Regions from separate parts of the Modestobacter italicus genome, predicted to be linked through region 2. Evidence: riboswitches for the same ligand, from Rfam matches in the RefSeq annotation. Region 2 holds a riboswitch; the other holds the start of a gene.
The links. Region 2 has a riboswitch for thiamine pyrophosphate ahead of thiM (hydroxyethylthiazole kinase). Riboswitches for the same ligand answer to the same signal wherever they lie in the genome.

Region 1: it holds a riboswitch for thiamine pyrophosphate, as region 2 does, so the genes downstream of both, MODMU_RS00495 (ECF transporter S component) here and thiM (hydroxyethylthiazole kinase) in region 2, are expected to answer to the same signal.

What each region holds. Positions count from the first base shown of each region.
Region 1 covers NC_017955.1:97,628-100,998, reverse strand. Annotated here, with positions in the region: gene MODMU_RS00510 (hypothetical protein) at 1-130, opposite strand, end outside; gene MODMU_RS00505 (SDR family NAD(P)-dependent oxidoreductase) at 155-934, shown strand; gene fabG (3-oxoacyl-ACP reductase FabG) at 1,009-1,764, opposite strand; TPP riboswitch at 1,939-2,041, shown strand; gene MODMU_RS00495 (ECF transporter S component) at 2,040-2,648, shown strand; gene MODMU_RS00490 (ABC transporter ATP-binding protein) at 2,783-3,371, shown strand, end outside.
Region 2 covers NC_017955.1:5,528,378-5,531,748, reverse strand. Annotated here, with positions in the region: gene thiE (thiamine phosphate synthase) at 1-466, opposite strand, end outside; gene thiM (hydroxyethylthiazole kinase) at 466-1,254, opposite strand; TPP riboswitch at 1,247-1,340, opposite strand; gene MODMU_RS26305 (hypothetical protein) at 1,455-1,997, shown strand; gene MODMU_RS26300 (flotillin family protein) at 1,994-3,371, shown strand, end outside.

The sequences.
Region 1 (3,371 bases), 140 kb from region 2:
CCCCGGCCACGGCGGCGAGCCGCTCCAGCAGGTCGTAGACGGCCGTCGGGCCACCCGGCCAGGCCACGAACTCGCCGCGGCCGAGCTGCGGTGCCGGGGCCGCCCGCTTCGCCCCCTTGCGTGCTGCCACGTGCCCATCATCCAGGCTGTGCGCATGGAGATCGCCGGCGCACGGATCTGGGTCACCGGCGCGTCCAGCGGCATCGGCGCGGCGCTGGCCCGCGAGCTCGCCGACCGGGGCGCGCACCTGGCGGTGAGCGCCCGCAGCGTCGACGCCCTCACGGAGGTCGCCGGGGGCCGGATGGTCGTCGTCCCGCTCGACGTGACCGACCGGGCCGCCACCGTCGCCGCGGGCGGAGCGGTGCGCGAGGCCCTGGGCGGGTTGGACGTCGCCGTCCTCAACGCCGGGACGTGGTCGCGGTTCCACGTGGAACCGTGGGACTCCTCGCTGTTCGCCGAGCACCTGCAGGTCAACGTGATGGGCGCGGTGCACACGCTGGAGGCGGTGCTGCCGCAGATGCTCGCCGCGGGCCGCGGCCGGGTCGTCGGGACGGCCTCGGTCGCCGGGTACCGCGGGCTGCCCGGCTCGGAGGCCTACGGCGCCGGCAAGGCGGCGCTGCTGAACCTGCTGGAGGCGCTGCGCGGCTCGGTGGGCCCGCGCGGCGTCGTCGTCCAGACGGTGTCACCGGGCTTCGTGCGGACCCCGATGACCGACCGGAACCGCTTCCCGATGCCGTTCCTCATCGAGCCGGAGGCGGCCGCCCGGACGATCGCCGACGGCATCGCCCGGGACAAGGCGGAGATCGTGTTCCCGCTCCCGATGGCCGTTTCGATGAAGCTCGCCCGGCTGGTGCCGGTCCGGGCCTGGACGGCGCTCACCGCCGCGATGGCCCGCCGCGGCCTCCACGGCGGGCCGGAGCGCCGCGCGGGTTGAGCCGCCTGCAGACGGGTTGAGCCGCGTCAGCACGCGGCTCAACCCTGCCTGGTGCGGCTCAACCCGTTCCAGCCTCAATCCCGGGGGCCGCCGGCGACGTAGATGACCTGGCCGGAGACGAAGCCGGCACCCTCGCTGACCAGGAACGACGCGGTGTGCGCGATGTCCTCGGGCTGGCCCACCCGAGCGACCGGGATCTGCTTGGCGGCCATCTCCTTGAACTGCTCGAACGGCACGCCCACCCGCTCGGCGGTCTGCGCGGTCATCTCGGTCTCGATGAAGCCGGGGGCGATCGCGTTGGCGGTGACGTTCCAGCGGCCCAGCTCGATGGCGAGGGTCTTGGTGAAGCCCTGCATGCCGGCCTTGGCGGCGGAGTAGTTGACCTGGCCGCGGTTGCCCAGCGCCGAGACGCTGGAGAGGTTCACGATCCGGCCGAACTCGGCCTCGACCATGTGCTTCTGCGCCGCGCGGCTCATCAGGAACGCACCGCGCAGGTGCACGCCCATGACCGCGTCCCAGTCGGCGACGCTCATCTTGAACAGCAGGTTGTCCCGGGTGATGCCGGCGTTGTTGACCAGCACGGTCGGCGCGCCGAGCTCCTGCGCGACCCGCTCCACCGCCGCCGCCACGGAGCTCTCGTCGGCGACGTCGGCGCCCACCGCGAGCGCCTCGCCACCGGCCCGCTGGATCTCCTCGACGGTGCCCTTGCAGGCCGCCTCGTCCAGGTCGAGCACGGCGACCTGCATGCCGTCCTGGGCGAACCGCCGGGCGACGGCCGCGCCGATGCCCCGCGCTGCCCCGGTGATGATCGCCGTCCGCTGCTGTGCCACTGCATCTCCTCGTCGAGTTGGTCGGCAGGCCGCGTGGAGGCCCTCCCCCGCTGCGCGCACCCGTCTGGCTACTGACCAGTACACCGCACGCCGGGCGCGCGTCCGGCTGCCGGGTGCCCGGGGCGGCCACCCGACGGGCAGCCGCCCCGGTCCGACCGGTCTAGGGTGGGCGCACACACACGACAGGGGAGCGCTTCGGCGCTGAGAGTGCGGGCAACCGCAGACCCTCGAACCTGATCCGGGTCATGCCGGCGCAGGGAGTCTGGAGGAGCACCATGGCCGCTCAGGCCGTCCGTCCGTCCGATGCTGCCCCGGCGACGCCGCGGTGGCGCACCGTCGACATCGTCGTCACCGCCGTGCTGGGCGTCGCCTTCGGCGTCGTCTTCTGGGCGTGGTCGCTGCTCTCCAGCGCCGTCGCGCCCGCGTTCGCGGCGTTCCCGCCCGGTCAGGCCGTGCTCTACGGCGTCTGGCTGCTGGCCGCGGTCGTCATCCCGCTGATCGTCCGCAAGCCCGGCGCCGCGCTGTTCGGTGAGCTGATCGGCGCCACCGTCGAGGCGCTGCTGGGCTCGCACTTCGGCAGCCTGGTGATCCTCTACGGCCTGCTCCAGGGCGCGGCCGCCGAGCTGGGCTTCGCGCTGTTCCGCTACAAGCGCTTCGGCTGGCTGCAGGCGCTGCTGGCCGCCGCCTTCGCCGGGGTCGCCGCCGCCGTCCTGGACTTCGTCAACTACTACCCGGACTGGACCGGCGGCTGGAAGACGACCTACCTGCTGCTGGTGGTCGCCAGCACCGTCGCCGTCGCCGGCGTCGGCGGCATGGCGCTCACCCGCGCGCTGGCCGCCAGCGGCGCGCTGTCCTCGTTCGCCTCCGGCCGCACCCGGGTGTGACGAAGGACCACGTCCCTCCCCGCGACACGCTCCGCGCGCCTCGGGCCCCTGGGACGAGGCCGTTCCAGCACAGTGCAACAACGATCCGGCTGTCCGGGTGGGGGTTCCGGCACGCCTCCCGGCGGGCCTGGGCGGTGCGGGACGTCGACCTGGCCGTCCTCCCGGGCGAGCGGGTGCTGCTCACCGGCGCCTCCGGCGCGGGCAAGTCGACGCTGCTGCGGGCGCTGGGCGGGCTGCTGGAACCCGAGTCCGGGGACGTCGCCGGCGAGCTCACCGTCGACGGCGACGCCCCGGACCGCCGGCGGCAGCGGGTCGGCATGGTGTTCCAGGACCCGGACTCCCAGCTGGTGATGACCCGCGCCGGTGACGACGTGGCGTTCGGCCTGGAGAACACCGGGACGCCGCCGGAGCTCATCTGGCCCGCGGTCGACACCGCCCTGGACGCGGTCGGCTTCACCCTCGGCCGGGACCGGGCCACCGCCGCGCTGTCCGGCGGCCAGAAGCAGCGGCTGGTGCTCGCCGGTGCGCTGGCCCCGCGTCCGGGGCTGCTGCTGCTCGACGAGCCCACCGCCCAGCTCGACCCGGAGGGCACGGCGCTGGTCCGGGCGGCCGTCGTCCGGGCGGTGGCCGACCGGTCGGCCACCCTGGTCGTGGTCGACCACGACGTCGAGGCGTGGCTGCCGCTGGTCGACCGGGTGGTGGAGCTGCTGCCCGGGGGCGGTG
Region 2 (3,371 bases):
GGGTGCCCGCCAGCCCCAGCGCCGCCCCGGCGTCGGGCTTGGTCGGCGTCGCCCACACCGGGCTGAGCCCGACCAGGTCGACGGTGCCCGGCGGCAGGGCCAGGACGGCGTCCAGGTCGGCGGCCGACCCGACCGAGACCCCGACCAGCGCGTCCGGGCCGAGCAGGCCGCGCACCTCGTCGGCCGGGAGGTCGTCCTGGCCGACGTGCACCCCGTCGGCGCCGGTGAGCAGGGCGACGTCCACCGCGTCGTTGACGACCAGCCGCACCTGCGGGGTCGGCGCGAGGACCTCCTGCACCGCGCGGGTCAGCGCCAGCAGGTCCCGCCGGCTCGCCGTCTTGTCCCGCACCTGCACGGCGGTCACCCCACCGGCCACCGCGGCGGCGACGACCGCGGGCACCGACCGCGGCGCGCACAGCGCGGTGTCGGTGACCAGGTAGAGCGTTGGGTCGAACGCGCGGCGCATCAGCTCAGCTGGGCCCGCACCAGCGCGTCGCCGTCCACGGCGTCCAGGGCGTCGATCCACCGGACGGCGAACGTGCCCGGCCCGTCGGCGATCCGGGCCGCGGCCTCGGCCGCCAGCGCGACGTGGGCGTGCGCGGCGACCGTGCCGAGCATCACGTCACCGGCCGCGGCCACGTAGGCGGCGGTGACCGCCCCCAGCGCGCAGCCGGCACCGGTCGTGCGGGTCAGCAGCGGGGAGCCGCCACCGACCCGGACGACCCGTTCGCCGTCGGTGACCACGTCGACCGGGCCGCTGACCGCGACCACCCCGCCGGTCCGCCGGGCCAGCTCACCGGCGGCCTCCAGGGCGTCCTCGGGGGTGGCGGTGCTGTCCACGCCGCGGCCGCCCTTGCCGGCCCCGGCCAGCGCCAGCACCTCCGAGGCGTTGCCGCGGACGACGGCCGGCCGCAGCTGCACCAGGTCGGCGGCGAGCTCGGTGCGGAAGGTCAGCCCGCCGACGGCGACCGGGTCCAGCACCCACGGGGTCCCGACCTCGGACGCCGTCCGGGCCGCGATCCGCATCGCCTCGGCGGTGCGCTGCTGGACGGTGCCCACGTTGACCAGCACCGCGGACGCCACGGCGGCGAACTCCCCGGCCTCGGCCGGCTCGTCGACCATCGCGGGCGCCGCGCCGACGGCCAGCAGCGCGTTGGCCGTGATCGTCTGGACGACGGTGTTGGTGAGGCAGTGCACCAGGGGTGCGGAGTCGCGCAGCGCCGTGGTGGCAGCGCGCAGAGAGGTGGCGTCCATCGCCGGACATCCCTTCGCCAGTGTCAGCTGGAGCAGGTTCGACGGGTGTGATCTCAGTCCCGGGCGGGACACCCCGTGTCGTCCCTCGACGCTAGCACCGCCCGCCCGGACGGCCCCCGCCTCACCCGGCCGGGGCAGCCGCTTGATCAACACCGCCCTGACCTGCGACTCTGTGCCTCCGCCCGTCCTGGGGAGGTCATGTGGACCCGATCGCGGTGGCCTTCCTCGCGATCGGCGCGGTCGGCCTCCTGGTGCTCGTGCTCGCCCTCGTCGTGGGCGAGTTCGGCGAGCTCGGCCACGGTGACGCCGACGGGCCGTTCTCGCTGCCGGCGATCGCCGCCTTCGTCGGCGGCATCGGCTTCGGCGGGGCTGCGGTCACCGCCCTGGTGCCCGAGCTGCCGGGCGCGGTCACCGTGCTGCTCGCCGTCCTCGGTGGTCTGCTCGTCGCCCTGCCGCTCGCCGCCGGCGCCGTCCGGCTGTCCGCCGCGCTGCGGGACATGCCCACCGAACCGACGCTCACCAGCAGCCGGCTGATCGGCGCCCAGGGGGTCGTCGTCTCCGGCGTCCCCGCCGGGGGGCTGGGCGAGGTCCGGCTCAGCGTCGCCGGGCAGCAGCTGAAGTACCACGCCCGCAGCGAGGTCGCGCTGCCCGCCGGCACCCCGGTCTACGTGGTCGACACCCCGACCGACACCTCGGTGGAGGTCGTCTCCACCGCTCCCGATCCCGGAGGAACCACCCCGTGACGCTGCTCTACGCGATCGGCGGCATCGCCGTCCTGGTCGTCCTGCTGGTGCTCCTCGTCCTGTCCCGGATCAAGGTGGCCGGCCCCAACCAGGCGTTCCTGGTCACCGGCCGGCAGGGCCGCTCGGTGACCGGCACGGACGGCGCGGTGAGCCGGGACATGTCGGGCCAGAAGGTGGTCATGGGCGCCAGCGTGTTCGTGCTGCCCGTGGTGCAGAAGCTGCACTCGATCGACCTGTCCAGCCGGCGGATCCCGGTGGCCATCCGCGGCGCCGTCTCCAAGCAGGGCGTCAAGTGCGACCTCGAGGGCGTGGCCATCGTCAAGGTCGGCGGCAACGAGCAGTCGATCCGGGCGGCCGCGCAGCGCTTCCTGGCCCAGCAGCAGGGCATCGACACCTTCACCTCGGAGGTGCTGGCCGGCGCGCTCCGCTCGATCGTCGGCCGGCTGACCATCGAGGAGATCATCCGCGACCGGGCCGCGTTCGCCTCGGCTGTGGCGGAGGAGGCCGAGTCCTCGCTCACCGGGCAGGGGCTGGTGCTGGACACGTTCCAGCTGCAGGACATCCAGGCCGAGGGCACCTACCTGGCCGACCTCGGCCGGCCCGAGGCCGCCCGGGTGCTCAAGGAGGCCTCGATCGCCGAGGCGCGTGCCCGGCAGGCCGCGCAGCAGGAGCAGCTGCTGGCCGACGAGGCGATCGCGGTCTCCCAGCGCCAGCTGGCGCTGAAGAAGGCCGAGATCGCGGCCGAGACCGACGCCGCCACCGCCCGCGCCGCGGCGGCCGGGCCGCTGGCCCAGGCGGCGCAGGACCAGGAGGTCCTCGCCGCGCAGGAGAAGGTCGCGGCACGGACGGCGACGCTCACCCAGGCGCAGCTGGACACCAAGGTGCGCCGTCCGGCCGACGCCGAGCGGTACCGCGTCGAGCAGGAGGCGGAGGGTCGGAAGAACTCGGCGATCCTCACCGCGGAGGCCCAGCGCCAGGCGACCATCGCCGCCGCCCAGGCCGCCGCCGAGCAGGCGCGGCTGTCCGGTGAGGGCGAGCGGGCCCGGCGGTCGGCGCTGGCCGAGGCGGAGGCCATCGAGGGCGCCAAGCGCGGTGAGGCCGAGAAGCTCCGCCGGCAGGCGATCGCCGACGCCGTCGAGCGCGAGGGCGCGGCGGAGGGTGCGGCGATCCTCGCCCGCGGGCAGGCCGAGGCCGCCGCGATGGACGCCCGGTCCACCGCCTTCGCCACCTACGGCGAGGCGGCGATCCTGGAGATGCTGGTCAAGGTGCTGCCCGAGGTGGTCGCCGCCGCCTCGGCACCGCTCGCCGGCGTGGACAAGATGACCGTCATCTCCGCCGACGGGGCAGGCTCGCTGGGCCGCTCGGTGGCCGCCA